2 regions of the Agromyces cucurbitae genome follow, and region 2 is predicted to be linked to the other one. Evidence: riboswitches for the same ligand, from Rfam matches in the RefSeq annotation. Region 2 holds a riboswitch; the other holds the start of a gene.
The links. A riboswitch is a leader RNA that binds a small molecule or an ion and turns the genes downstream of it on or off. The one in region 2 is predicted to bind thiamine pyrophosphate.
Positions count from the first base shown of each region.

Region 1: it holds a riboswitch for thiamine pyrophosphate, as region 2 does, so the genes downstream of both, AC3RJ6_RS11910 (ECF transporter S component) here and thiM (hydroxyethylthiazole kinase) in region 2, are expected to answer to the same signal.

Region 1 covers NZ_JBYRES010000003.1:147,768-162,332, reverse strand. The annotation lists gene nadE (NAD(+) synthase) at 1-535, opposite strand, end outside; gene AC3RJ6_RS11960 (cation:proton antiporter) at 625-1,845, shown strand; tRNA gene AC3RJ6_RS11955 (tRNA-Arg) at 1,876-1,948, shown strand; gene orn (oligoribonuclease) at 2,015-2,641, shown strand; tRNA gene AC3RJ6_RS11945 (tRNA-His) at 2,688-2,763, shown strand; gene AC3RJ6_RS11940 (metallopeptidase family protein) at 2,907-3,254, shown strand; gene AC3RJ6_RS11935 (D-alanyl-D-alanine carboxypeptidase family protein) at 3,280-4,536, shown strand; gene AC3RJ6_RS11930 (hypothetical protein) at 4,589-4,846, opposite strand; gene AC3RJ6_RS11925 (AAA family ATPase) at 4,851-5,432, opposite strand; gene AC3RJ6_RS11920 (energy-coupling factor transporter transmembrane component T family protein) at 5,429-6,220, opposite strand; gene AC3RJ6_RS11915 (ABC transporter ATP-binding protein) at 6,217-7,707, opposite strand; gene AC3RJ6_RS11910 (ECF transporter S component) at 7,710-8,348, opposite strand; TPP riboswitch at 8,387-8,496, opposite strand; gene AC3RJ6_RS11905 (hypothetical protein) at 8,562-8,894, opposite strand; gene AC3RJ6_RS11900 (DNA polymerase IV) at 8,905-10,245, opposite strand; gene AC3RJ6_RS11895 (hypothetical protein) at 10,348-10,962, opposite strand; gene gatB (Asp-tRNA(Asn)/Glu-tRNA(Gln) amidotransferase subunit GatB) at 11,079-12,602, opposite strand; gene gatA (Asp-tRNA(Asn)/Glu-tRNA(Gln) amidotransferase subunit GatA) at 12,602-14,143, opposite strand; gene gatC (Asp-tRNA(Asn)/Glu-tRNA(Gln) amidotransferase subunit GatC) at 14,140-14,442, opposite strand; gene AC3RJ6_RS11875 (alkaline phosphatase family protein) at 14,497-14,565, opposite strand, start outside.
Region 2 covers NZ_JBYRES010000002.1:421,994-436,558, forward strand. The annotation lists gene AC3RJ6_RS08790 (ATP-binding cassette domain-containing protein) at 1-859, opposite strand, end outside; gene AC3RJ6_RS08795 (hypothetical protein) at 916-1,479, opposite strand; gene AC3RJ6_RS08800 (dihydrofolate reductase family protein) at 1,686-2,258, shown strand; gene AC3RJ6_RS08805 (SDR family oxidoreductase) at 2,310-3,170, opposite strand; gene AC3RJ6_RS08810 (winged helix-turn-helix transcriptional regulator) at 3,270-3,644, shown strand; gene AC3RJ6_RS08815 (bifunctional hydroxymethylpyrimidine kinase/phosphomethylpyrimidine kinase) at 3,649-5,154, opposite strand; gene thiE (thiamine phosphate synthase) at 5,151-5,813, opposite strand; gene thiM (hydroxyethylthiazole kinase) at 5,810-6,718, opposite strand; TPP riboswitch at 6,710-6,827, opposite strand; gene AC3RJ6_RS08830 (Hsp20/alpha crystallin family protein) at 7,065-7,493, shown strand; gene AC3RJ6_RS08835 (hypothetical protein) at 7,654-7,806, shown strand; gene AC3RJ6_RS08840 (hypothetical protein) at 7,821-8,234, shown strand; gene AC3RJ6_RS08845 (epoxide hydrolase family protein) at 8,253-9,365, opposite strand; gene AC3RJ6_RS08850 (LacI family DNA-binding transcriptional regulator) at 9,396-10,463, opposite strand; gene AC3RJ6_RS08855 (ABC transporter substrate-binding protein) at 10,680-11,540, shown strand; gene AC3RJ6_RS08860 (amino acid ABC transporter permease) at 11,625-12,413, shown strand; gene AC3RJ6_RS08865 (amino acid ABC transporter ATP-binding protein) at 12,410-13,180, shown strand; gene AC3RJ6_RS08870 (Gfo/Idh/MocA family protein) at 13,180-14,280, shown strand; gene AC3RJ6_RS08875 (NAD(P)/FAD-dependent oxidoreductase) at 14,277-14,565, shown strand, end outside.

The DNA of each region.
Region 1 (14,565 bases), on a different contig from region 2:
CGGCCCCGCCGTCACCGAACTTCGTGAAGAATCCGGTCAGCGCCTCCGCGGCGTGGTCGGTGCCGACGACGAGCAGGCCGTCCTCCCCCGCGAGCGCGTACTGGGCGATCATGCGCATGCGCGCCTTCACGTTGCCCTTGCCGAAGTCGCTGATGGGCGTGCCCACGGCCTCGGCGAAATCGCCCGCGAGCCCGTCGACCCCGCCCTTGATGTTGAAGACGACCGTCTCCTGCGGGTCGATGAACCGCAGCGCGAGCTGCGCATCGGCCTCGTCGTGCTGCACGCCGTAGGGCAGGCGCACCGCGACGAACCGGGCGTCGACGCCGTCGTCGACGAGCTCCGCCACGGCGAGACGGCAGAGACGGCCCGCGAGCGACGAGTCCTGGCCGCCGCTGATGCCGAGCACGAATCCGCGCGCTCCCGTCGTCACGACGTAGTCCTTCAAGAAGTCGACACGACGCCGCACCTCGGCGGCGGCGTCGATGTGCGGACTGACGTGGAGTTCGTCGATGATTCGCGCCTGCAGGTCTCGCATGCCCCGACGATACCGCCGTCGTGTTTCGCGGAGGAAACACGCGCGCTCCGTTAGCATCGCCGCAGGACGCTCGTCGCGCAGGAGGCCACGTGGAGTACTCGATCAGCACGATGGTGCTCGTCCCGGCGATCGCGGTCGCCGCACCGCTCATCGTGCGCGGTCTCGGGCGCTGGGTCGCGATTCCGCTCGTCGTGTTCGAGATCGTGCTCGGCCTCGTCCTCGGCCCCTCGGTGCTCGGCTGGGTGGTCCCCGAGGAGTTCATGGGCATGCTCGCGGAGTTCGGCCTCGCGATGCTCTTCTTCCTCGCCGGCAACGAGATCGACTTCCGCGCGATCCGCGGACGCCCGCTCAGCCGTGCGGCGATCGGCTGGATCATCTCGCTCGCCGCCGGCGTGGGCATCGCGGCGCTGTTCGCCCCGGATCTGCCGGCTGCGGCGTTCATCGGCGTCGCGCTGACGTCGACCGCGCTCGGCACCCTCATGCCCGTGCTGCGCGACTCGGGCGACCTGACCACGCCGTTCGGCCTGTCGGTACTGGCGATCGGCGCGATCGGCGAGTTCGGCCCGCTGCTCGCGATCTCGCTCTTCCTGAGCGGACGGTCGCCGCTGGTCGCCGCGATCGTGCTGCTCGTGTTCGCAGTCGTCGCGGGCTTCGCCATCTGGCTCGCCGCCAAGGGGCTCGGCAAGCGGATGCACGCGATCATCACCTCCACGCTGCACACGAGCGGGCAGTTCGCCGTGCGGCTCGTGATCTTCATCCTGCTCGCACTCGTCGCGCTCAGCATCGTGCTCGACCTCGACATGCTGCTCGGCGCATTCACCGCGGGCGTCCTGTATCGACTCGTGCTGAGCGGCGCACCCGAGCGCGACGCCGAGGCGATCGAGTCGAAGCTCGAGGCGGTCGGCTACGGATTCCTCGTGCCGGTGTTCTTCATCAACACGGGCGTCACGTTCGATCTCGAGGCGCTCTTCGCCGACGGCCGCACGATCGCGCTCCTCCCGATCTTCCTCGTCCTGCTCCTCGTCGTCCGCGGGCTGCCCTCGATGCTGGCCGCCCCCGCGGGCTCCAGTCGGCGCGACCTCGCCGCGACTGCGCTGTTCGGCGCGACCGGGCTGCCCATCATCGTCGCGGTGACCGCGATCGGCGTCGATGTCGGCGACCTCACGAGCGGCACGGCGGCGGCGCTCGTCGGCGCCGGCATGCTCTCGGTGCTGCTCTACCCGCTCATCGCGCTCCTGCTGCGACGCGGCGGCGGATCGTCGCGAGAACGCGCCGTGAGCGACGACGTGCACGTGCCGACCGAGGGCTGAACGTGCGGCACCGGTATGCTTGCCACGACCGCCCCCGTAGCTCAGCGGATAGAGCAGGAGCCTTCTAATCTCTTGGTCGCAGGTTCAATTCCTGCCGGGGGCACCGATGACCTGATGCCACGTCGATCCTCCGATCGGCACTGTCGGCGCCGCCGGATAGACTCGCCGCATGGCTTCATCGAGCGACAGACTGGTCTGGATCGACTGCGAGATGACCGGGCTCGACCTCGAGGTCGATGAGCTGGTCGAGATCGCGGTCGTCATCACCGATTACGACCTCCGCCCCGTCGACGGCGGCCTGAGCATCGTCATCAAGCCCGACTCGAGCGCGCTCGAGTCGATGGGCGAGTTCGTACGCCAGATGCACACGACCTCAGGGCTGATCGACGAGATCCCGAACGGCGTCTCCGTCGCAGAAGCCGAGTACCAGGTGCTCGAGTACGTGCTGAAGCACGTACCCGATGAGCAGAAGGCGCCCCTCGCCGGCAACTCGATCGGCACCGACCGCGCATTCCTCACGAAGTACATGCCTCGGCTCGACGCCCACCTCCACTACCGCAACGTCGATGTCTCCTCGATCAAAGAGCTGGCCAAGCGCTGGTTCCCCCGCGCCTACTTCAACTCGCCGCCGAAGAACGGCGGGCACCGAGCCCTCGCCGACATCCTCGAGTCGATCCGTGAACTGCACTACTACCGTCGCGCGGTCTTCGTCGCCGACCCGGGTCCCGCGAGCCACGAACTGCAGGCGCTCGCCGCCGAGGTCGTCGCCGAGTTCGGGGAGAGCTCGAACGTGTAGTAGGCTCTATCCGTTGTCCTGATCGCCTCGGCGATGACGACACATGGTGGGTATAGCTCAGTTGGTAGAGCGCCTGGTTGTGGTCCAGGAGGTCGCGGGTTCAAGCCCCGTTACTCACCCCAAGAGCGCCTGGTCGCGGTACTGGTTCAGACGCAGGGTCGCGGGTTTCAAGCCCCGTTACTCACCCCAAGCTGGCGAAGCGCGGGACCGGAAACGGCCCGCGCTTCGTGCATTCGCCCCGCTGGACGTGCAGATGGGAGAAGCCGTGGAACTCGATGCGGAAGCGTTCGAAGCGCTCGTGGTCGATGAGCTCGACCAACTGCCCGACGACATGGTCGACGGACTCGATAATGTCGTCTTCGTCGTCGAGGACCGCCCCGAAGACGGGTCGCTCGACCTCCTCGGCCTCTACGACGGCTGGGCATTGACCGAGCGCGACCGCTACGGCTTCGGCGAGATGCCCGACCGCATCATCCTCTACCGCGAGCCGCTCCTCGCCATCTGCGAGGACGAGGACGAGCTCCGCGACGAGATCCACGTGACCCTCGTGCACGAGATCGCGCACTTCTACGGAATCGACGACGACCGGCTGCACGAACTGGGCTGGGCGTGAGCTCCGCCGAGATACCCTGATCGTCATGAGTCTGTCCCCCGGCCGCATCGTCGGCATCGCCCTCGGCGCGGTCGCGATCCTCGCGGTTGGCGTCTACGGGCCCGCCATGCTGCTCGGTCCACTGCCCGCGGCGAAGATCCGCGTGTCTGCGGCCGACGCCACCCCGGCTGCGGCGGCGACGCCGATCGCGCTCCCCGACGACGGTGCGAGCGCCCTCGCCCTCCTCGACGACGACGGCACCACGTCGACGCTCGCGACTGCCGGTGAGACGGGTGTGGTCCCGATCGGCGGCGCGGCGAAGCTCGTGACCGTGCTCGCGACGATCGACTCGCTGCCACTCCCCGATGACGGCGGTCCCGGCCCGTCGATCAAGATCGGACCGGCCGACTACACGGGCTACCTCGACCACGCCAAGGCGGGCAATCGCACGCTCCAGGTCTCCCCCGGCGACAGCTGGACGGAGCGCGACGTCGTGCGAGCGACCCTCTTCGCCTCGAGCAACAACCACGCAGACACGCTCGCCCGATGGGCGTTCGGCAGCCTCGACGGCTACGTCGACGAGGCGAACGCGTGGCTGGCCGAGCAGGGCTTCGAATCGACGCGCGTCGCCGACGCGACCGGCCTCTCGGCCGACAACGTCGGCACCGCAGCAGAGCTCGCCCGGCTCGCCGGACTCGCGCTCGCGAACCCGCAGCTCGCCGCGCTCGTGGCCGACCCCGAGCGCAGCGACCCGACCTCGCGCAACGTGCCCGATGTGATCGCCCATCTCGGCGACCACGGCCTGCGGGCGCTCTCGCGCAGTTACACCGACGAGGCCGGCGTGTGCTACATCTTCACGGCGACCGTTCCGGGCGATGGCGACGAGCCGCGGGTCGTCGTCGGCGCGATGACGATGATGCCCGACTACGACACGCTCGACGCTGCCGCCGTCGCCGCGTACGACTCGGTCACGGCGTCGGCGGAGCCCGTCACCGTCATCGCGGAGGGCGCCAGCTACGGCACGGTGGAGACGGCTTGGGGCGACCGCGCCGACCTGCTCGCCCGCACTGAGCGGAAGGATGCCGCGTGGGGCAGCGATGCCGGGGAGGCATCCGTCGTCGTCGAGCCGTTCACGACGGCGCGCGCCGGTCGCACCGTCGGCACCGTGACGGTGCCCACGGCGAGCGGAGACGTCGGCAGTGAGCTCGAACTGTCGGCAGACATCGGTGATCCCGGCCCGCTGTGGCGCCTCGCGAATCCGTTCGTGCTGATCGACGCGTTCATCGACGGCCAGTCGAGCTGACCGGCTGACGGCCCGACGGATCGGCGGGTGCCCCGATCAGCCCCGCCGCTCGTCAGTCGTTCTCGTCGTCGGACTCGACCGGGTCGGAGTCGTCGGCGTCGAATCGGAACCGCACTCGGAGCTCGCCTCCGACCTCGCGCTCGTCGACGGCGTCGTACCAGAACAGCGACTCCAGTCCGTCGACGGCGGCCACCATCCCGACGCGCTCCTCGGGCTTGCCGCCGACGAGGGCGCGGTGGTCGAACTCGCCTTCGAGCGGTCCATCGATGAACTCTGCGACGTACTGGGCGCCGACCGAATCTGCACTCATAGCACTACCGTAGCCCTCGGGGTGCGGCCTCGGGCAGTGCCAGCACGAGGTCGGCCGAACGCAGCGGGGACGTCCGGCGCACATATCGACGCCACTCGGTCTCCCAGAGGTCCCAGTACGGATCGAATCCGCCCGCGTCGCGTTCGAGGGCCCGGCGCTTGCGCTCCGCATCCGGAGCGCGCAGCCAGACCCGCACGACCCCGTCGCGCCCCGCGGTAGCCTCGAAGGCGCCGCAGCCCTCGATGATGATCGGGTGCCCCGGCGCGATGATCGCCCGGTCGGCGGGGCGGTCTCCCGCCCAGTCCCAGCGGCGCCACCCGCCGGGGACACCGCGCGCGAGCGGGGCGACCAAGGTGCGGTCGAGCGAGCCGGATGCCGCGGCGAGACCATGCCAACCGGGATAGACCTCGTCGAGTCCGACCACGACGGCGCCCGCGTGCCTCCACGCCTGCGCGAGTGCGTCGGCGAAGGTGGACTTGCCGGCGCCGCTCGGTCCGTCGATCGCGACGACGACCCCGACCGGCGCCGCGTCGCGTTCGCGGATCGTCGCGAGCACCCGGGCGATCGCGGCCGTCGCCGCGCTCACGCCCACACCGGGTGGAACGTTCCGGCCCACATCGCGGCGGCCACCGCGGTCAGCGCGACGGCGATCGCGATGGCGACGAGCACCCAGTCCGGTCGGCCGACGCGCGACTCCCGTGCCCAGGTGCGCGGCGCGTCGTTGCCGAAGCCGCGCGCCTCCATCGCGGTGGCGAGCTTCGAGCCGCGCCGGATGGCGAGCACGAGCAAGGCGAACGCCATGGTCGCGAATCGGCGCAGCACGAAGGTGTCGCCGATGCCACGGGCGCGACGGCTGAGCGCCATCGCGCGCCAGTCCTCGATGAACAGTCCGATCAGGCGGGCCCCGGCCAGCGCGCCGAGCACGAACCGGCTCGGCAGCCGCCACACCTGCGCGAGGCCGTCGGCGAGCTCGGTCGGGTCGACCCGCAGGAACAGCAGGACCGCCGGCAACCCGATCGCGAGCACACGCACCGTCACCGCGATCGCGAGCTCGATCGAGCCGTCGGTGATACGGGCGAGCCAGAAGCTCCAGTACTGCTCCCCCGACGGTCGCCCGTAGAGCAGCATGCTGACGCCCGCGATCGGTGCAGCGATGAGGATCGGCCAGGCACGGCGCACGAGCATCCCCGGCCGCACCCCCGCCGCCGCGAAGAGCACGAGCTCGATGGCGAGGGCGGTCGCGGCGCTCACCCAGTCGAGCGTGAGGAGGAGCGGCACGGTGAGCAGCATCGCCGCCGCGAGCTTCGTGACGGGGTTCACGCGGTCGATGAGGTGCAGGCGCGGCGCATCCTCGATGCCGATCGCGCCGGTCATGCGAACTCCCGTTCGCCGGCGGTCTCGAGCCGGATGCCGCGGTCGCCGAGCGCCGCGATGTACGCGGCGTCATGGGTGACCGACAGGAGCGTGAGCCCGTCGTCGACGAGCCCGCGGAGCAGGGCGGTGAGCTCGAGCCAGGTCAGGCGGTCCTGCCCGAACGTCGGCTCGTCGAGGATCAGCACCGACGGCCGCGCGACGAGCACGGCGGCGACGGAGAGGCGGCGCTTCTCACCTCCCGAGAGCGTGAAGGGGTTCGCCAGGGCGATGCGATCGAGCCGCAGCCGGGCGAGCATCTCCTCCACCCGATCGGCGGTCTCGCGTTCACCCAGTCGCAGCGCCCGCGGCGCGACCTCGAGCTCGGCGCGCACCGTCGCCGTGACGAACTGGTGCTCGGGCTCCTGGAAGACGGTGCCGACGCGAGTCAACAGGTCTCGCGAACGCCATGCGATCGGGTCGCCGCGGAGCCCGGCGGTCAACTCGGGAGACGCTTCCACGCGACCCTCGATCGGCCGCAGGAGCCCGCCGAGGGTGAGCGCGAGCGTCGACTTGCCCGCACCGTTCGGCCCCGTGAGCACGGTGCTCGCCCCGCGAACGAGCGAGTGGTCGATCCCCCGCTGCACGGCTGTCCCGGCTCGGCGCCCCACCGCGAGCCGACGGGCCGCGAGGGCCCACTCGCCGCGTTCGTCCATCGCGGGACGCGATCGGGCGGGCGTCGTCGCCAGCGCGTCGGGAACCCAGACGCCCGCATCGAGCAGGGTCGCACGCTCCCGGGCCAGCACCACGTCGGGGGCCCCGTCGGCGACCAGGCGGCCGTCGTGGCCGAGCACCACGATCCGATCGACGAGTTCGCTCCACACGTCGACGCGGTGCTCGATCACCACGAACGTCGAGCCGTGCCGGTCGAGCACCCGCTCGACCGCGGCCCTGACCTCGCGCACCCCGTCGGGATCGAGGTTCGCCGTGGGCTCGTCGAGCAGCAGCAGTCCCGGACGCATCGCGAGTGCCCCGGCGAGTGCCAGCCGCTGCTTCTGTCCGCCGGACAAGGCGGAACTCGGGTGCTCGAACGGCACGTCGAGACCGACCTCGTCGAGCGCCTCGCGCACGCGGGGCCAGATCTCGTCGCGCGGGACGCCGAGGTTCTCGCAGCCGAACGCGACGTCATCGCCGACCCGCGCGAGGATGACCTGCGAGTCGGGATCCTGGAGTACGAGGCCTGCCCGACCACGGGCACGAACGGGGTCGACGCCGTCGACGAGGAGCTCGCCGAACGCCTCCCCCTCGTCGTCGCCGCCGTGCACGCCCGCCATCGCATGCAGGAGCGTGGACTTGCCCGCGCCGCTCGGGCCGAGCAGCAGCACCCGCTCGCCCGGCGCGATCACGAGGTCGAGGTCCTCCACTGCCGGCCGGAGGCGTGACGCATGACGCCAGCCCCAGCCGCGCGCCTCGACGGCGGCCGGGGTCGGCGATGCTGAACGGTCGGGCACGGTCAGACCCGTCGCGACGCTTCCTGTCCGGCAGCGAAGCGACTGAGCGCACCGGTCGCCGCGAGTGCACGGACGATGAGCCAGCCGAGCGCTCCGGCGAGCACGGCGCCCGAGATGACGACGGTCGCGAAGTAGAGCCCGAGGAACTCAGCGGACTTCTGCAGGTTGCCCGACGTGAACAGCTCGAGCGTCCACGCGCCGGCGCCGGCCGCCGCGCCCGCGAGGACCGCCTGCAGCAGTCCGAAGCGGCGATACATGAAGAGTGCGAAGACGAGCTCGGCGCCGAGGCCTTGGGCGAGTCCCGACAGCAGCACCTCGGGTCCCCAGACGTTGCCGATGATGGCCGAGACCATGGCTGCGACGAGCTCCACGAAGAGGGCGGCACCCGGCTTGCGGATGATGAGGCCGCCGAGCACGCCGCCGATGAGCCAGATCCCGACGGCGATTCCGCCGAGGCCGGGCGTGACCGCATCGGCGGCCATGAACCATGCGTAGCCGACGTTGTTCCAGAAGAGGAACAGGAGGCCGGTCGCCACGCCGACGACCGCGCCGACGACGATGTCGACGACGCGCCAGCGGAGATTGCGCTTGGGTGCGGCGCTCGCGGCGGACGAAGCGGTGGATGGTGCGGTTGCGTGCACTGTCGTGCCCTTTCGATCGTTGGAAAGAGGCACGGGATATTGAGATCGATTGCCCTCCCTGCGCTGGCATGACCCAGATCAGGTTCGACGGTCGAAGGTTGAGAACCTTCCTCTCAGCCCGGCTCACCGGACTCCCGTGTTCACGGTCGAGTATACGCGCGGCGAACGGGCATGACGGCGGGTGACGGACGGGCGGCGCCCGCGTCGCCGGAGTCAGTGCTTGAGCGCGCGGATCACGGCGCGGAGCGCCTTGCCGGTCACCCAGATGAGCGGCGTCGCAACGAGGAGGAGCCCGATCAGGTTCGGTTCGAAGCGCACGTCGCCGCCGCGCCCGACGTATGCGCCGAGCGGAATGGAGAGGCCGCCGCCACCGCCGCCACCGGCCTGGTCGCCGCCCGAGTCGCTGCCGCTGCCCGCGCCGAACCCGTAGTAGCCGAGCGCGACCGGCACCACCTTGGTGCCGTCGAGGTCGACCGTCTCGCCGTAGGAGGTCTTCACCCCGACGCCGGCGACGGTCTCTGCGAGTTCGAGGACGAGATCAGCCATGAGGGCCACGCTACCCGCCGAACTGCGTTCGATCCACCCCCGCGCGACCCTCTGCGGCCTCGGCCGCGGCCGCCGCCTCCCGCTCCCGCGTCGCCGCGTCGGCCGACCTGCGCCGCATCGAGTCGACGCGCGCGGCCGCCTCGCCGGGTCGCACGAGGGCGGCTGGGCGCACGGCACCGCGGCCGAAACGTGCGGTCACCTCGTCGATCGCGCGCTCGGCCTCGCGCCACTCCTCGTCGGGGTCCCAGAGCGCCGCGCCGCCGCCGGACGCGCGGAGCTGCTCGGCTCGGACACCGATCAAGCGGATACGGGCCCCGTCGCCGACGAGTTCGCCGAGCGCGGCCGACGCCTCGTCGTAGATGCGTCGTGCGACGTCGGTCGGCTCACCGAGCGTGCGCGACCGGGTGACGGTGCGGAAGTCGCCGTAGCGGAGCTTGAGCACGACCGTGCGGCCGACCACGCCGGCGCGGCGGAGGCGGACGGCGACGTCGTCGGAGAGTCGCAGCAACTCGCGACGGATCTGCTCGGGGTCGGTGAGGTCGTGATCGAAGGTGACCTCGTGCCCGATGCTCTTCTCGGACCTCGTGGTCTCGACGTCGCGCGGGTCGATGCCGTTCGCGAGGCGCGCGAGGCGTGCGGCGAGGGCCGGGCCGACCGCGCGCTCGAGCGCGTCGGCCGGCATCTCGGCCACGTCGCCGACGGTGCGCAGCCCGAGCCGCGTCAACGACTCCTCGGTGACCCGGCCGACCCCCCAGAGCGCGGAGACCGGGAGCGGGTGCAGGAAGGCCAGCGTGTCGGCCGCCGGCACGACGAGCATGCCGTCGGGCTTCGCACGGCTCGACGCCACCTTGGCGACGTACTTCGTCGCCGCGACGCCGATCGAGCACGACAGGCCCGTCTCATTGCGGACCCGCTCGCGGATCGTCCGGGCGATCTCGGCGGGGCTGCCGTGCAGCCGCCTGGCGCCGGAGACGTCGAGGAACGCCTCGTCGATCGACAGGGGCTCGACGAGCGGGGTGATCTGCTCGAAGATCTGCATGACCTGCTTCGAGTACCGGGAGTAGCTCGCGTAGTCGCCGCTCAGCACGATCGCGTTCGGGCAGCGCTGGAGCGCGATCGACATCGGCATGGCCGAGTTCACGCCGTACCGGCGCGCCTCGTAGCTCGCGGCCGACACGACGCCGCGCCCCGCAGCGCCGCCGACGAGCACGGGCCGGCCACGGAGCTCAGGACGGCGCAGGAGCTCGACGGAGACGAAGAACGCGTCCATGTCGACGTGCAGGATCGGGGTGGCCGAATCGTCGACCGGGCCGGTCGTGACCTGGCGCGACGAGCCGTCCTGCTTGCTCATGATGCGACCCTATCCCGGTCCGCCGACGTCGCCGGCGCACCGTCCCTGCGCGCGAACGCATCGGGCCGCATCGCGGGTGCCGCCGGATCGGGCGGGCACGGGTCAGAACCCGAAGTCACCGCCGAAGTCGCCGCCGAAGTCACCGCCGCCGAAGTCACCGCCGAAGCCGCCGAAGTCGCCGCCCGTGTCGCCCGCGGCCTCGACCGAACCTGCATCCGCCGCGCCGGGGTCACCGGCCGCGTCGAACGAGGCGGGGTCGGGCAGGATCGCGTCCGCGATCGCCGTGCCCACGACGACGCCCGCGATCGATCCGAGCAGCGAGCCGCCGAACATCGAACCGAACGACGGACCGGTGCGGCGCGGCGCGCCGGGCTGGCCGCCGGGGGCGCCGGCGTTCGCGAAGGCGCGCTCCATGCTTCCGGGCGCCCGGAGCTCCTGCCGGGTCGCCGCCCGGGCGAGGGCGCTCGGCTCGTCCGAGACGAGGCGCTCCCCCGCCGGCGCCTGGTCGGCGAGCGCACGGTAGACCTGCTGCCGCTGCTCGGGCGTGAGCTTCGCGAACGCTTCGGCGTGCACCTGCTCGATCGCCTCGGGCGGAGCGGTGCGCAGCAGGTAGCGGTAGCGCTCGATCGCGAGTTCGTCGTCGGTGAGCGGTCGCGCCGGAGCGGGTGCGGGTCGCTGCGGCTCGGGGGCGCCGAAGAGTCGATCGAAGAATCCCATGGTGTCCTCGCAGGTCGTGAAGGTGTTACCTGCATTCTCACTGCGCCCGCCTTGAAACGGCTGAGAGCCGGGCAGCGGCATCCGCCTGCCGCCCGGCTCTCGACCGGCGAGAAGCGCTACGCGTCGGTCGCGGCGGCCCGCTCGAGCACGAGCTCGCGCACGCGGGCGGCGTCGGCCTTGCCCTGCATCGCCTTCATGACCGCTCCGATGACGGCGCCGGCGGCCTGCACCTTGCCGTCGCGGATCTTCGCGAGCACGTCGGGCTGCGCCGCGAGGGCCTCATCGATCGCGGCGATGAGCGCGCCGTCGTCGGAGACGACCGCGAGACCGCGGGCGTCGACGATCTCCTGCGGCGAGCCCTCGCCCGCGACGACGCCCTCGAGCACCTGTCGCGCGAGGCGGTCGGTCAGCGTGCCCGCGTCGACGAGTGCGGCGAGCTCGGCCACGTGCTCGGGGGTTGCGAGCCCCGAGGCATCCGTCTCGCTCGCGTTCGCGAGCCGCGTGAGCTCGCCGGTCCACCACTTGCGGGCGGCGGCGGGCGTGGCACCCGCCTCGATCGTCGCGGCGACCTCGTTCAGAAGTCCGCCGTTCACGACGTCCTGGAACTCGAGGTCGGTGAAACCCCACTCGGTCTTCAGCCGGCGCCGACGGGCGGCCGGCGGCTCGGGCAGCGCAGCGCGCAGCGACTCGACGAGCTCGGCCGACGGCACCACGGGCACGAGGTCGGGCTCGGGGAAGTAGCGGTAGTCGTCGGCGTCGGACTTCGGTCGACCCGGGCTCGTCGTGCCCGTGTCCTCGTGCCAGTGCCGCGTCTCCTGCGTGATCGTGCCGCCCTTCGCGAGGATCGCGGCCTGGCGCTGGATCTCGTATCGCACCGCGCGCTCGATCGAGCGGAACGAGTTCACATTCTTCGTCTCCGTGCGGATGCCGAGCTTCTCGGCGCCCCGAGGGCGGAGCGAGACGTTCGCGTCGCAGCGGAGGTTGCCGCGCTCCATGCGCGCCTCCGAGATGCCGAGCGCGAGCGCGATGTCGCGGATCGTCGACACGTACGCCTTCGCGAGCTCGGGGGCGTCGCCCTCGGCCCCGAAGATCGGCTTCGTGACGATCTCGACGAGGGGCACGCCGGCGCGGTTGTAGTCGACGAGCGAGTACTCGGCGCCCTGGATGCGGCCGGTCGCGCCGCCCACGTGGGTGAGCTTGCCCGCGTCCTCCTCCATGTGGGCGCGCTCGATCGGCACCTGGAAGGTGCGACCGTCGGCGAGCTCGACCTCGACGGATCCCTCGAATGCGATCGGCTCGTCGTACTGCGAGATCTGGTAGTTCTTCGCGAGGTCGGGGTAGAAGTAGTTCTTGCGGGCGAAGCGGCTCGACGCGGCGATCGAGCAGCCGAGTGCGAGGCCGAGCGAGATCGACTTCTCGACCGCCTCGCCGTTCACGACGGGCAGCGAACCGGGCAGGCCGAGGCACACGGGCGAGACGAGCGTGTTCGGCTCGGCCCCGTGGTACTTCTCGTTGGCCGGGTTCGGCGCCGGCGAGAACATCTTGGTCTCGGTGTTGAGCTCGACGTGCACCTCGAGGCCGATCACCGGCTCGAAGAGCCCGAGGGCCTTGTCGTAGTCCATCAGTTCGACGCGCGCCATCAGAGTGCGCCCTCCTCGGTCGCGGTGAGCTCATGGGTCGAGAGGTCGGGCGCCTTCGCGAGGATGGGCCCGCCCCACTCGGCGACGAGCAGCTGCTCGAGCGCGCCGCCGACGTTGTAGAGGCGTGCGTCCTCGCGCGCGGGTGCGAGGAACTGGATGCCGACGGGGAGGCCGTCCTCGGGCGCGAGTCCCGACGGCAGCGAGATGCCGGGGACGCCCGCGAGGTTCGCCGGGATCGTCGCGACGTCGTTGAGGTACATCGCGAGCGGGTCGTCGAGCTTCTCGCCGAGCTTGAACGCGGTGGTCGGCGCGGTCGGGGTGGCGAGCACGTCGACCTTCTCGAAGGCCGTGTCGAAGTCGCGCTGCACGAGCGTGCGCACCTTCTGGGCGCTGCCGTAGTAAGCGTCGTAGTAGCCCGCCGACAGGGCGTAGGTGCCGAGGATGATGCGGCGCTTCACCTCTGGGCCGAAACCGGCCTCGCGCGTCGCCGCCATGACCTGCTCGACCGTGCCGCCGCCGTCGGGGGTCACCCGAAGGCCGAATCGCACCGAGTCGAACTTCGCGAGGTTCGACGAGGCCTCGGCGGGCAGGATCAGGTAGTAGGCGGCGATCGAGTACTCGAAGTTCGGCGCGGAGACCTCGACGATCTCTGCGCCCTGGCGCTCGAGCAGGTCGAGCGACTCGTGGAAGCGCTGGCGGACGCCCGCCTGGAAGCCGTCGGAGTCGAGCTCCTTCACGACGCCGATGCGAAGGCCCTTCACGTCGGCGTTGCGCGCGGCCTCGGCCATCGACGGCCACGCCGTCGGGATCGAGGTCGAGTCGTGCGGGTCGTGGCCGGCGATGACGTCGTGCAGGAGCGCGGCGTCGAGCACGGTGCGCGTGACGGGACCGATCTGGTCGAGGCTCGAGGCGAGCGCGATCGAGCCGTACCGGCTGACGGCGCCGTACGTCGGCTTCACGCCGACGGTGCCGGTGACGTGCGCGGGCTGGCGGATCGAGCCGCCCGTGTCGCTGCCGAGCGCGAGCGGCGCCTCGAACGCGGCGACCGACGCCGCCGAGCCGCCGCCGGAGCCGCCGGGGATGCGGTCGAGGTCCCACGGGTTGTGGGTCGGGCCGTACGCCGAGTGCTCGGTCGACGAGCCCATCGCGAACTCGTCCATGTTGGTCTTGCCGAGCGGGATGAGTCCTGCCTCGCGGACCTTGCGGACGGGCGTCGCGTCGTACGGGGGGATCCAGCCCTCGAGGATCTTCGAGCCCGACGTCGAGGGCATGCCCTCGGTGACGAGCACGTCCTTGATCGCGATCGGCACGCCGGCGAGCTCGCCGAGCGACTCGCCGGCCGCGCGGGCGCGGTCGACCTCGGCGGCCGCCGCGAGGGCGCGCTCCGAATCGACGTGGAGGAAGGCGTGCACGGCGCCGTCGACGGCGGCGATGCGGTCGAGGTGCGCACGAGTCGCCTCGACGGACGAGACGTCGCCGGCGGCGAGGCGGCCGGCGAGGTCGGCGGCGTTCAGCCGGATGAGGTCGTCGGCGTGGCTCACTGCTCCTCCCCCAGGATCGCGGAGACGACGAAGCGGTCGCCGTCTCGCTCGGGAGCGCCGGCGAGCGCCTGCGCGGGAGTGAGCACGTCGTCGGTCACGACGTCGGCGCGGAAGACGTTCTGCATCGGGATGGGGTGGCTCGTGGGCGGCACCTCGGGGGTCGCGACGCGGTTCACCTGCTCGACGGCCTGCATGATCTGGCCGAGCTCGGTGGTGAGGTGCGCGATCTCCTCTTCGGTGAGCGCGATGCGAGCGAGGGTCGCGAGATGCGCGACCTGCTCGGCACTGATTTCAGGCATGCTGCTCCGAACGTGTCGTGACGGGATTCACCGATTCTATCGGGGCGCGTTCGGTCAGGACGCGCCGAAGAGCCCGCGCCCGTGGCGCTCGAGCACGTCGAGCGCGTCGGCGTAGGTCTCGGG
Region 2 (14,565 bases):
AGCCGGCGGTGTCGCGGGCCGGAACGGTGAGCCGGTCGACGCCGCCGACCGTGATCGAGCCGGTGGCCGACCCGCCGTCGACGTGGGTGTGCACGCCGCTCAGTGTGTCGAGCAGCGTCGACTTGCCCGAGCCGGTCGGTCCGGCGAGCACGGTGAGCGTGCCGGGTTCGAGACGCAGTCCGGGCACGGCGAGCGACCAGCTCGCATCCGGGTCGCGCCGCGCCGCGGCATCCCGCCCGGCGTCGTCGCCGTGGGCCAGCACGGCATCGCGCACCTCGACCGGCCTGGCGCAGTCGCCCTCGACGCGGTGCGCGGCGGCGAAGCCGCGCACCTCCATCGCGGCGGCGATCGCGATCGAGCGTTCGATCGTGTGCTCGAGGATCGGCACGATGAGCGCACCGGCACCCCGCTCGCCGCGGAGGCGCCGGGCGAGCCGCACCCGTCGCACGGCGTCGGCGAGTGCCGGGAACGTCGACCACGCGATCACGAGCGCGCGGGCCGATCCGGCGAGGGGCCCGCCGCGGGCGGCGCGCGCGAACACCCGGGACATGTCGATGCACGCGTTCACGATCCCGAACGCGAGGATCACGAGCGCGATCGGCAGCGCGCTCTCGACCGCGGCCCACAGCCCGCCCGTCGTGATCGGCCCGAACATCGCGACGTGCTCGAACGGAGGAGCGAGCCGCACGACCGGCAGGTCGACGAGCACGACGCCCGAACCGCCCGCGCCCGCGAACAGCACGCGGTACACGACCCGGGTCGCGACGAACACCGCCGCGAGCACGATCGCGAGGCGGAGCGGAGCTGGTCGGAACCGGAACATCGGGGTCAGGACATCAGGTCGGGGGAGTGCGGTCAAGCATCGGTGGTCTCGATACGCGCCCTCCTTCGTCGGGCGCTACTCGACCGACGGGCCTACTCGGCGGGCGAGGCCGGGGCGTCGTTGAGCGTGAAGAGCAGTTCGACGGCGTCGCCCGGCTGCAGCTCGAGGGTCGGCAGTCCCTCCTGCGCGTACGCCCATTCGCCGCCCGCGGCGCGCTGCCACAGCGACCAGTACGCGAACGCGGCGGGCATCGACGCGCAGGTCTCGTGGTACTCGGTGCCGTCGGCGGCCGTGATGAGCGTCTCCTCGGCGGGTTCGCCGTTCACCCGGCAGACGACCTGGTCGCCCCATTCGTCGGTGCCCTCGGTCGTGACGCCGGCCTCGTCGAGCGCGTCGGCCGCGAGGATCGGCTCGTCGGTGTCGACGCACGCCGCCACGTCGACAGGCTCGGCCGCCTCGAGGTCGCCCGAGTCGACGATGACGGCGACGCCCGTGCACTCGGCGAGCACGGTCGCGGCGTCGGCGCTCGCCGGTGCGGTCGCGGCGGCGGTGGGTTCGGCCGACTCGCCCTCAGAGCCGGACGGCGATGCCGAACACGCGGCGAGGACGAGCACGAGCAGGGGCAGGGCCGCGAGCACGGGCCGAAGTCGAGTCATCCTTCGAGGGTATTCGGCGCGCACCCGCTGTGACGCCCTGTGACCGCGGCAGCCCGCCCGGCCTGCGCGCGCTCGTGCGAGCGCCGGGCCCGTCCCGTTCGCGCGCGAGCGGCATTTCGCCGCCGTTGTCGATATCGGTGCGGCCCGTTCGACGTCCAGAATGAAGGCGGATGCTCCGCCGCTCACCCACTCGGAAGGAACGACCCATGCGCCCCATCATCGTGACCGCGTTCATCAGCCTCGACGGCGTCGTCGACTCGCCCGGAGGCGGCGACCACCCGCGCGCCGGCTGGACCTTCAAGGAGGTGCCCTTCGTCGAGGAGGCCTACGAGCTCAAGGGCGCCGAGCAGCTCGAGGCGGGGGCATTGCTGCTCGGGCGGGTCAGCTACCAGGAGTTCGCGCCCGTCTGGCCGTCGATGGAGGAGGAGTTCGCCGAGTACAACGCCATGCCGAAGTACGTCGTGTCGACGACCCTCGACGAGGCCGACCTCGTGCCCGAGTGGCACGATACGAGCCTGCTGCGCTCGCTCGACGACGTCGCCCGCCTCAAGGAGGGCGAGGGCGCCCCGATCATCGTGCACGGCAGCGCGACGCTTGCGCGGGGGCTCGCGGCCGCCGGGCTCGTCGACCGCTACCACCTGCTCGTGTTCCCGGTGCTGCTCGGCAGCGGCAAGCGCCTGTTCGGCGACGACCCGGGCCGCACGACGAAGCTCGAGCTCACCGACCACGCCGCCTACTCGAACGGCATCGTCAAGGCCGTCTACGACGTCGCCCGGTGACCCCGCCGGTCGAGGAGCGCCCGGGTCCGTCGGGCGCTCCCCAGGCGACGGTCAGGCGGCCAGCGCCGCGCGCAGCCCGTCGGCGAGCGACGTCGTCGGGCGGCCGATGAGGCCCGCGAGCGTGTCGTTCGGCACGTCGAGCACGCCACGGCGGATTCCGTCGTCGATGCCGGCGACGAACGCGGCGGTGCCCGCGTCGAGTCCGGCCGACTCGAGCGCGGCGACGTGCTGCTCGGTCGTGAGCGGCTCGTACCGCACCTCGCGGCCGAGCACCTCGGAGGCTGCGGCGGCGAGCTCGTCGTAGCTCCACGACGTGGAGCCGGCGAGCTCGAGCACCCGGCCGACGTGGTCGTCGTCGATGAGCAGCACCGCGAGGCCCTCGGCGAGGTCGGCCCGGGTCGCGCTCGCGACGCGTCCGTCAGCGACGGATGCGGCGATGACGCCCGAGTCGGCCGCGCGCGAGACATCCGCTGCGTAGTTCTCGGTGTACCAGTTGTCGCGGGCGATGATCGCGGGAATGCCCGATGCGGCGATCGCGGCCTCGGTGGCGCGGTGCTCGGGCGCGAGCACGAAGTCGGCGGTCGCGGCCTGCGGGGCGCTCGTGTAGACGAGCTTCGCGACACCGGCGGCCTTCGCGGCGTCGATGACGTTCTGGTGCTGGGCGGCGCGCTCGCCGAACTCCGAGCCCGAGACGAGCAGCACGGTGTCGACGCCGTCGAGTGCTGCGGCGATCGAGGCGGGCTCGGCGTAGTCGAGGCGCGCGGTGCGCACGCCGCGGTCGGCGAGGTCGGCGAGCTTCGCGGTGTCGCGGGCGGTCGCGACGACGTCGGCGGGGGCGACGCCGCGCGCGAGCAGCGCGTCGACGACGAGGCGGCCGAGCTGGCCCGAGGCGGCGGTGACGAGGATGGTCATGGGATTCGGTTCCTTCCGGTGAAGCGTCACCGACTGCAACCGGATGCCTCGCGCCTGCCTTCCCTCGAATCGGTACCCACTTTTCGGTAAGGTACCTACATGACGGTAAGTCTTGCAGAAATCCGGGAGAGCTCCGGAGAGGTTTTCACCGAAGGCTGCCCGACTCGCGTCGTGCTCGATCACATCATGAGCAAGTGGGGCGTGCTCGTGCTGCTCGCCCTCACCGACGGCACCCACCGCTGGGGCGAGCTGCGTCGCGAGGTCGAGGGCATCAGCGAGAAGATGCTCGCGTCCACGCTGCGCACGCTCGAGTCCGATGGCCTCGTGGCCCGCACCTCCTATCCCGAGGTGCCGCCGCGCGTCGAGTACGCGCTCACGCCGCTCGGCTCCGAGCTCATGGAGCGCATGCTGCCGCTCGTCGAGTGGGTCGCCCGCGAGGCGAACGGCATCGTCGGGGTGCCCGCCGCGGGGTGACCCCTCAGCCCGCCCGGGCGCCGACCTCCGCCCCGAGCGGTGCCGCGAAGAAGGCGAGTTCGTGCTCGGCCGACACCCGGAACGCCCGCAGCATGCGCTCGCGCACCTCGGGCGTCGCGCGCGACGCCGCGTCGGTGACGATCGCGACCGCCTCACGGGTCGCCTCAGCGAACGCCGGGTCGCCGTACGTCGCGAGCCATGAGGCGTAGGGATGCCGCGGCGAGCGCGCCGCTTCACCGAACTCTCCCGCAGCGAGCCGGGCCCCGAGATCGGTGTAGAGCCAGAAGCACGGCAGCAGGGCGCCGATGAGCACCGCGTAGTCTCCGCGCGCGGCGGTCGCGAGCAGGTGGTCGAGGTACGCCGTCGTCGCCGCGCACGGCCGCGTCGTCTCGGTCGCGGCGCCCTCGCCGAGCCAGTGCTCGTGCAGCTCGAGCTCGCCGACGATCGAACCGTGCGACGAGGTCGCCCAGAAGGCCTGGGCCGCGGCATCCGGGGCCAGCGACGCCGCGATCGCGAGCGTCCGCGCGTAGTCGTGCAGGTAGAGCGCGTCCTGCGCGAGGTAGGTGCGGAAGGGCTCGGGCGGCAGCGTGCCGTCGGCGAGGCCGCGGACGAAGGGCAGGTCGTCGATCGCTCGGCGCACGTCGGCGATGCTCGCCCACCACTCGGCCTCGACCTCGGCAGACGTCGGCGCGGTGCGGGTGCCGCCGCGCGACCAGAGGCCCGCGAAGTGGCTGATCGGTCCGTGTCCGCCGCCGACCGCGAGCGCCTCGCCGTGCCGCAGCGACTCGCGCAGCCAGCGTCGGGCCTCCGCGATCGCCGACGGCCAGTCACCGAGCTCGGCGACGAGCGTCGCGATCGCCGACGACAGCGAGCAGCCGGTGCCGTGGGTCGAGCTCGTCGAGATGCGCTCGCCGCCGAACTCGACGATCGTCGCCGTCGCGGCATCGACGAGCGCGTCGGGGGCGAGGTCGCCGTCGAGGTGCCCGCCCTTCGCGAGCACGCGCACGCCGTACTCGGCCGAGACGTCCTCGGCCTGGGCGATCGCCTCGGGCCAGCTGACCGCGACGTCGCGCCGGGCGAGCACCGCGAGCTCGTCGAGGTTCGGGGTCACGAGGTCGGCGAGCGGCAGCAGTTCGCGCATCGCCTGCTCGGCATCGGCGTCGAGCAGCCGGTCGCCGCTCGTGGCGACCATCACCGGGTCGAGCACGACGACGGGCGGGCGGGTGCGCTCGAGCCAGGCGATGACCGTGCGGATGACGTCGGCGTTCGCGAGCATGCCGAGCTTGACCGCGTCGACCGCGATGTCGTCGGTGATCGCGTCGAGCTGGTCGGCGAGGAAGGCGGCGGGCGGCACGTGCACGCCGCGCACGCCCCGGGTGTTCTGCGCGGTGAGGGCACTGATCGCCGCCATGCCGTAGCCGCCGACGGCGGCGATCGACTTGAGGTCGGCCTGGATGCCGGCGCCGCCCGACGGGTCGCTGCCGGCGATGCTGAGCACGCGCGCGGTCATCGCTCCGACTCCCAACCGCGCACGAACTCGCGCGCCGCGGTGCGCGGGTCGTCGGCGGCGCACAGCGCCGAGACGACGGCGACGCCCGCGGCACCGGCCGCGCGCAGCGGGCCGACGTCGGCGAGGCCGATGCCGCCGATCGCGACGCACGGCAGCTCGGTCGCCGCGGCGACGCGTGCGAAGCCGTCGATGCCGAGGGCCGGCGGATGGTCGGGCTTCGTCGAGGTCGGCCTGATGACGCCGACCCCGAGGTAGTCGACGGTGCCGCGCGGCAGCCGGTCGACGGCGTCGAGGTGTGCGGCGCTGTTCGCGGTGAGCCCGACGATCGCGTCGGCACCGAGCCGCTCACGGGCGACGACGACGGTCGCATCGCCCTGCCCGAGGTGCACGCCGTCGACCGGCAGGCCGCTCGCCCGCGCGGCGAGCACGACGTCGAGCCGGTCGTTGACGAGCAGCGCGGCGCGACCGTCGATCGCGTCGGCGAGCGCCTCGAGCTGGTCGAGCAGCGCGGATGCCTCGGCCTGCTTGTCGCGCAGTTGCACGACCCGCACGCCGCCGGCGACGGCCTCGGCCACGACGTCGACCACACCGCGCGCACCGCAGAGCGCCGGGTCGGTGACGAGGTAGAGCGAGAGGTCGAGCGCCGTGCGGGCGCTCACGCGCCGACCCCGGCGAGCGAATCCGCGTCGCGCACGCCGTCGGCCGTGGTGAACCCGCCCTCGACCACGACCCGCGCGCGGGCCCGCAGGTCGGAGGCATCGACCACGGCGAGCGCGTCGAGGAACCGCGGTCCGAACGACCCCGGCCCCGCGGCCCCCTCGGCCGCGAGCTCGGCCGCGACCGTGTAGACGAGGTTCGCCGCGACGACGGCGTCGAACGCGTCGTCACCGACGGCGAGGAACGCCGCGATCACCGCGCCGAGCGCGCAGCCGCCGCCCGTGATGCGCGTCAGCAGTGCGTCGCCGTTCGCGAGTCGTGCGGTGCGCCGGCCGTCGGTGATGAGGTCGACCGGGCCCGAGACCGCGACGACCGAGCCGCACCGCTCGGCGAGCCGCCCGGCCGCGTCGGCCGCGGCATCCGTGGTGTCGGCGGCGTCGACGCCTCGACCACCCGCGCCGTCGCCCGCGAGGGCGAGGATCTCGCTCGCGTTGCCGTGGATCGCGGTCGGCCCGACGTCGACGAGCTCGTGCGCGAGTGCGGTGCGCACCGGCAGGCCGCCGATCGCGACCGGGTCGAGCACCCACGGCGTGCCCGCGTCGCGGGCGCCGGCGACCGCCTCGCGGGCGGCGTCGCGCTGCTCGGGCGTGGGCGTGCCGAGGTTCACGAGCAGGCCGCCCGCGATTCCGGCGAACATGCCGGCCTCACCGGTGATGTCGACCATCGCGGGCGAAGCGCCGAGTGCGAGCAGGGCGTTCGCGGTGAAGTTCGTCACCACGCTGTTCGTGATGCAGTGCGTGAGCGGGGCGGTCTCGCGAAGCCGGTCGAGCAGCGCCGCCGCGGCGATCGCCACCTCCTCCGAGACGTCCGCGTCGTGGTGGGCAGGGTCGTTCAGGCGTGCGCTCATCGGCGACATCCCTTCGCTAGTCCGAACTAGATCAGGTTCGACGGGTGTGATCTCAGCCGCTCGTGCTCGCGCCCTCGGCGCGGGCGGGGCGGCACCCCGTGTCACTGCGAGCGAGCCTAGCGCAGGAGACGGCAGGAGACGGCAGGCGCCGCGGGCCTCTCCCGACCGACGCCACGAACCCACGCACCCGCGTTCGCGCCGCCATCGAATCGGGCACCTCGGCGACGGTGAACAGACGGTGCCGGAGAGTTAGCACTCGCCTATGCAGAGTGCTAATCTAGATGTCGCGATGGGCGAGCATCGCTCATCCTCATGGGTCAATGGTGAACCGGAAGGAGACGAGACCATGGCCATGTTCTGGGATCCGTTCCGCGAGATCGACCGACTCGCGGAGTCCATGCTCGATGCGAGCCAGGGGCCGCGCGTCATGCCGATCGATCTGTACCGCGATGGCGACCACTACGTCCTCGCGGCGGATCTTCCCGGCATCGATCCCGGCTCGGTGGATGTCGATGTCGACGGGCAACTGCTGACGCTCCGCGCCGAACGCACCCTTCGCTCGGAGGGAGACGCGAAGTGGCTCGTCCGCGAGCGACCCAGCGGCTCGTTCCTGCGTCGGATCACGCTCGGTGACGGCCTCGACACGGCCGGCATCAGCGCGCACTACGACAACGGGGTGCTGAGCGTCATCATCCCGGTCAGCGAGCAGGCGAAGCCCCGCAAGATCGAGATCACCTCGGCGGGCAGCGCCGAGAAGCAGGTCACGGCGAAGTAGCGGCAGCGGCAGCGGCGGCGAGGGCACGCCCTCGCCGCCGCCGCGCCCACCGCGCAGTCACTGGAGGAGAGAAATGACTCAGGCAGTCACCACGAGGCCGGTGCGTTCTCGGAGGCGGCCGAGCGGCGGGTTCGCTCGACCGCGACCCTGGAGGGTGACGATGATCGCTTCGGATCCGCTCACCGGCGGCGCCGCGGTGATCGAAGGCGAAGGCCGCGACGTCGAGGAGGCCACGGCCGCGGCGAAGCAGAAGATCCCGCAGGGCTGGCGCGCCCTGAGCGTCCGCACGCATCGGGCGAACGGGCTCGGCTGACCGGGAGGAGAGCCATGGCACCGACAGGCACGGCGTGGCGCCGCTACGACTACGCCGTCTTTCCGATCTTCCACGAGCGATTCGAAGAGCGCTGGGGCGAGGGAACCGCCCCGTTCCTCGATCCCAGCGTGTACGACGAGAATCAGCCCCGTCCACGCGCACAGTGGGTCAACGTCGACACCGGCGCCGCCGTCGCCGTGGTGCCCGTCTGGGAGGACGACCCGGCAGCTCGATCGTTCGCCGTCTTCTATCTCCCGCCGAACGGCGGCATCTGGGTGCTTCGGCCGCAGGGCCTCGCCGGGTACATGGAGGCGCTGCCGTCGGGCCCGCCGCCCGACGATCGCGCTGTGGCGCTGCGCAACGACTCGTTCAGGAAGGCCGTCGAGCACGCCGAGGAGTTCATCTACGGGTCCGGTGCTCGCGGGTGACGGGTGCCGCGAGGGCGGTCAGCCGAGCGACCCCACGAACTCGCGTACCCGCGCCGCCATCGCCTCGGGCACCTCGGCGACCGTGAAGTGCCCGCCCTCGGGCAGCCGGTCGAAGACCCGCAGGTCGAGGTAGTGCCGTCGCGCGAGCGACTCGGGGTAGTCGGCCTCGTGCCGCTGGATGAAGACGGCGGCCGGCACTGCGGTCGGCGGGATCGGGTCGGGCTGGTCGGCGCCCTCGTAGTACGGACGGAACGACGAGCCGATCGTCTGCGTGACCCAGTAGATCATCGCCTCGGTGAGGATGCGGTCGCGCGAGATGCGGCGCTCGACGGCGCTCGGGTCGCCGGGCGGGGTGTCGCTCCATTCGACGAGCTTCTCGGCGATCCAGGCGACGAGTCCGGCGGGGGAGTCGTCGAGGGCGACCGCGAGCGTGTCGGGGCGGGTCGCCTGCACGTGCCCGTAGGCGCCGTCGGTCTCGTGGCGCTCGGCGAGGGCCTCGAAGAACGCGCGCTCGGCCGGATCGGTCAGCGCGGCGCGCTCGTCGCCGGTCGGGAAGTGCGCATGCGTCGCGACGATCGCGGCGACCTGCTCGGGGTGGCTCGCGGCGATGAGGTCGCTCACATTCGCCGTGACGTCTTCGCCGTAGGTGACGTAGCGCTCGTAACCGAGCACCTCGGTCATGAGCGAGTGCATCGTCGCGGCGAGGCGCTTCTCGCTCATCGGGCCGTCGGCGTACGGCGACGAGAAGGCGAAGCCCGGCAGGCTCGGCACGACGACGTCGAAGTCGGGCAGCAGGTCGGCGAAGTCGAGCTGCAGGGCGAAGGTGTGCGGCCAGCCGTGCATCACGAGCAGCACCGGGGCATCGGGCTGCTGCGATCGCAGGTGCACGAAGTGCACGTCGGCATCGCCGACGCGCGCGATGAACTGCGGATGCCGGTTGAGCCAGGCCTCGCGCGACCGCCAGTCCCACGCCGCCCAGCCGTCGACGAGCTGCCGCAGGTAGTCATGGTTCATGCCGGCCGGCGGGCGCCGCGGCGAGTCGCCCACCAGGCGCGTGCGCGCGAGACGGTCTCGCAGGTCGTCGAGCACTTCGTCGTCGACGTGGATCTCGAACGGTCGCACCTGGCCCATGGGTCGACGCTACGGCGACCCACCGACGCGCTACCGCCGTGGTGGCGCCGAGACCGACCCGCGTTCGACGAGGTGCTGATCGAGCACCTTCACCACCGACGGGGATCCGTCGCCGCCGATACGGCGGATGAGCAGTCGCGCCGCCTCGGCGCCGATCTCGTGGATCGGTTGTGCCATCACCGTCACTCCGGGGGTGGTGAGCTCGGTCCAGTCGGCGTCGTCGAAGGCGACGAGTGAGAGCTCGTCGGGGATCGAGACGCCGAGCCTGCGTGCCGCCCGGAAGACGGCGAGCGCGACGAGGCTGTCGGAGGCGATGATCGCCGTCGCGGGCTCGGTCGAGCCGAGGATGCGCTGGGACAGTACTTCGACGCCGTCGCGACGTGCGTTGAGATGCACGAACTGCGCGGGGTCCGGGACTCCGGCGCGTGAAAGAGTCGTCGTGAAACCTTCGACACGCTCGGCGACCGACGTCGAAGCCAGCAGGTCGCCCGAGCGGTAGTCGCCGGGGTGAGCGATCGTCGAGATGAAGGCGATGCGGCGATGGCCGGCATCGAGCAGCAGCCGGGTCAGCCGCTCGGCGCCGGTGCGGTTCGCGGCGATCACCGTGTCGACCTCGAGGCCGGGCACGGCGCGGTCGAAGAGCACGAGGGGGCGCCCGGCGTCGACGACCGAGCGCAGGTTCGCGGCGTCGATGGATGATGCCGGCGCGACGAGCAGCCCGTCGACCCGCTTGGCGAGCTGCACTGAGATCGCCTTCGCCTCGGCGGTCGCCTCCTCGTCGGAGTTCGAGAGGATGAGGTCGAAGCCCGCTGCGACGGCGACATCGGCGGCACCGCGAGTCGCCTGCGCGAAGAAGGGGTTCTCGATGTCGCCGACCACCATGCCGAGGGTGTTCGAGCGGCCGGTGCTCATCGTTCGGGCGAGCGCATTCGGTCGATACCCGAGCTCTTCGGCAGCGCGCTGCACACGATCGCGGACGGCATCGCTCACTGCGCCGTAGTCCCCGAGGGCGCGGGCGGCAGTGGCCTTCGAGACCCTCGCAGCGGCGGCGACGTCGCTGACCGTCACCTCGCGGCGTCCATTGCCGTTCTCGCTCACGTCACCTCCGTTGAATCGGCGTCCCTCGAACGTACTGGTTGACGCGCGGCGATTGCGCGAGTACTCTCCCAGAAAACGAATTGAGACCGGTCTCACTCTATGAGACTGAGACCGGTCTCAACAAGTTCTCGGTCGGAACGTCGACCCTGCGCAACGCCCACGCACCACCGCCTGCACGACCCCACGCACACCGCAGTTCAGAGAGGAACCACCCCCATGAGCATCCGCTCCACGATCCGCCGCACGGCACTCGCCGCCGTGGCCCTCACCGCAGCCGTCGCCCTCGCGGCCTGCTCCTCGGGCGGCGGCAGCACCGCCGAGTCGGCGGCCGAGAACCCTTACGGCCTCATCACCCCCGGCCAGATCCGAGTCGCCAGCCTCGGAGACGCGAAGCCGTACACCTTCACCGACGAATCGGGCGAGTTCACCGGCTTCGACGTCGAGCTCTTCACCGACGTCGCGAACCGCATGGGCTACGACGACGTCGTCTTCACCGGCCAGGACTTCTCGGGCCTGCTCGCCGCCGTCGCGAACGGCCAGTTCGACGTCGGCGTGGCCGCGATCGGCATCACCGACGAGCGCAAGGAGACCGTCGACTTCTCCGACGGGTACCTCGCGGGCTACCTGACCGTGATGGCCGCGGCCGACTCGGGCATCACCGACGAGGCGACCCTCGCCGGCAAGCGCCTCGGCGTCGTGCAGGGCACCCTCCAGGAGGCCTACGCGGTCAAGCACTTCACCGACACCGAGCTCGTGCGCTTCCCCGACAACAACGCCGCGATCTCGGCCGTCAACAGCGGTTCGATCGACGCCCACTTCCTCGACTACGAGGCCGCGAAGGAGTACGCCGAGCAGTACGGCCTCGTGAACGCCATCGACATCCCCTCGTTCGACGCTCCGGCCGGCTTCGCGATCGCGAAGGGCAAGCCCGAGTTCCAGGCCGCGCTGAACGAGGCGCTGCACGCGGCCATGGAGGACGGCACCTGGAAGGAGCTCTACGAGAAGTGGTTCCCGGGCTCGCCGATGCCCGACCAGTATCTGCCGTCGGACGAGCAGACCGAGGCACCCGCCGAGTAGTCGGCCACGAAGCGGGTCGGATGCCTCGACGGCATCGACCACGCGGCATCCGACCCGCACCGCCACCCCACAACGGAGCACATCATGGACTGGCTCGACAACCTCATCAAGACCTTCTTCGACTTCGAAGCGATGGCGCAGGTCATGCCCCAGCTGCTGGGCATCGGTCTCGTCAACACCCTCGTGATCTCGATCTGGGCCACCGTCATCGGCGTCGTGCTCGGCATGGTCATCGCGATCATGGGCATCTCCAAGACCGCATGGCTGCGAGTGCCCGCCCGCATCTACACCGACATCTTCCGCGGCCTGCCCGCGATCCTCACGATCCTGCTCATCGGCCAGGGCTTCGCCCGCTTCAGCCAGCAGATCTTCGGCCCCTCGCCGTACCCGCTCGGCATCCTCGCACTGAGCCTCATCGCATCGGCCTACATCGGCGAGATCTTCCGCGCCGGCATCCAGTCGGTCGACCGGGGCCAGCTCGAGGCGTGCCGGGCGCTCGGCATGAGCTACGGCAAGGCCATGCGCCTCGTCGTCGTGCCGCAGGGCGTGCGTCGGGTACTGCCCGCGCTCGTGAACCAGTTCATCGCGATCGTGAAGGACTCGTCGCTCGTCTACTTCCTCGGTCTCCTGGTCTCCGAGCGCGAGCTGTTCCGCGTCGGCCAGGACGCCGCGGTGCTCACGGGCAACCTCTCGCCGCTTGTGATGGCCGGGCTCTTCTACCTGATCATCACCGTGCCGCTCACGCACCTCGTGAACTACTTCGACAACCGGTTCCGCACGGGCCGCCGCAAGGCGACGCCGCCGAAGTCGGGACTCGACGAGGTCGAGGAGCAGAACCCCACGCCGACCCTCACCTACGGGGAGAACTCATGACCTACACGTCACCCGTGCCCGTCGCCGACGGCCACTTCTACGCGGGCTCGAGCCTCGAGCTCAAGAACGTCACCATGGCGTACGGCGACATCGACGTGCTGAAGGACGTCTCCATCGACGTCGCCCCCGGCACCACGACGTGCATCATCGGGCCGTCCGGCTCGGGCAAGTCGACGCTGCTGCGCGGCGTGAACCGCCTGCACGAGCCGAAGTCGGGAGATGTGCTCCTCGCCGGCGAGAGCGTGCTCACCCAGAAGCCCGACGTCGTGCGCCGGCGCATCGGCCTCGTGTTCCAGCACTTCAACCTCTTCCCCGACCACACGGCGCTCGAGAACGTCGCACTCGCCCTGCGCAACGTGAAGGGCCTCTCCAAGGCCGAGTCGCGCCGCATCGCCCGCGAGCGTCTCACCGAGGTCGGCCTCGCCGAACGCGCCGACCATCGGCCGCGCGACCTCTCGGGCGGCCAGCAGCAGCGCGTTGCGATCGCCCGCGCTCTCGCCATGGAGCCCGAGGTCATGCTCTTCGATGAGGCGACGAGCGCGCTCGACCCCGAGCTCGTCAAGGGAGTCCTCAACCTCATGGCGAACCTCGCCCAGCGCGGCATGACGATGCTCGTCGTCACCCACGAGATGGGGTTCGCCCGCAAGGTCGCCGACCAGGTGGTCTTCATGGACGAGGGCCGCGTCGTCGAGTCGGGCAAGCCCGCCGACCTCTTCGACCGGCCGCAGAGCCCACGGCTCCAGCGCTTCCTCTCGGAGGTGCTCTGATGGCGAACATCTCCGCGCCGGTCGTCGACGGGAGCGGCGGGGATGCCGCTGCGCCGACGCCCATCCGCACGGCCGTCGTCGGCTTCGGGGTGTCGGGCAGGGTGTTCCACGCGCCGTTCCTCGCGGCCGACCCGGCGTACTCGCTCGAGGCCATCGTCACCGCCGACCCCGGCCGGGCTGCCGAGGCGAAACGGCTTCACCCCGAGGCATCCGTCGTCGCGAACGTCGACGAGCTGTTCGCGCGTACCGGCGAGCTCGACCTCGTCGTGCTCGGCTCGCCGCCCGGCACGCACGCCGAACTCGCTGCGCGAGCGCTCGATGCGGGCCTCGACGTCGTCGTCGACAAGCCGTTCACGGTCACGGCGACCGAGGGTCGCGCGCTCATCGAGCACGCCGCGCGGGTGGGGCGCCGGCTGGCGGTGTTCCAGAACCGGCGGTGGGACGGCGACTTCCTGACCGTGCGCCGCCTCATCGAGGCCGGGGCCCTGGGGGAGGTGCGTCGATTCGAGTCGCGCTTCGAATGGTGGAAGCCCGAACCGCGCCCGTCGTGGAAGACCGAGGCGACCGTCGCCGACGGCGGCGGCATCCTCTACGACCTCGGCACGCACCTCATCGACCAGGCGATCACGCTCTTCGGCCCCGTCGCCGACGTGCACGCCGAGCTCGACGTGCGCCGGCCCGGCGGGCTCGCCGAGGATGACGCGTTCGTCGCCCTGCGGCACGAGTCGGGCGTGATCTCGCACCTCTGGATGAGCTCGTTCGCCCCGCAGTTCGGGCCGCGGTTCCACGTGCTCGGCTCGGAGGCGGGCTATACGAGCTTCGGGCTCGACGGCCAGGAGCCCGCACTCGCCGACGGCAGGTCGCCCGCCGACCCCTCCTTCGGCGCGACACCCGAGGAGCGCTGGGGCGTGTTCGGCATCGAGGGCGCGCTCGAGGCGCTCCCGACCGAGCGCGGCGACTACGGCGCGTTCTACCGGGTCCTCGCCGACGCGATCCGCTCGGGTGGGCCCGTGCCCGTCGACCCCGTCGACGCCGTCGCCGTGCTCGAACTCATCGAAGCCATCCACGCCGAACGCAGCAACACGAAGGAACAGCAATGACCCAGCATCATCCCGCCCACGTCGTCGTCATCGGCGGCGGCATCCTCGGCACCTCGACGGCCGCGCACCTCGCGCGCGGCGGCGCGCAGGTGACGCTCGTCACGGCGGGCGCCCTCGCCGACGGTGCGTCGGGCCGGTCGATCGCGTGGCTGAACTCGTCGGGCGACCGGTCGGCGCCGTACCACTACCTGCGCCTGCTCGGCCTCGACCGCTACCGCACGTGGAACGCGCGCCACCCCGAGAGCCGCGACTACCTGCGGTTCGACGGAGCACTCAAGTGGGGCG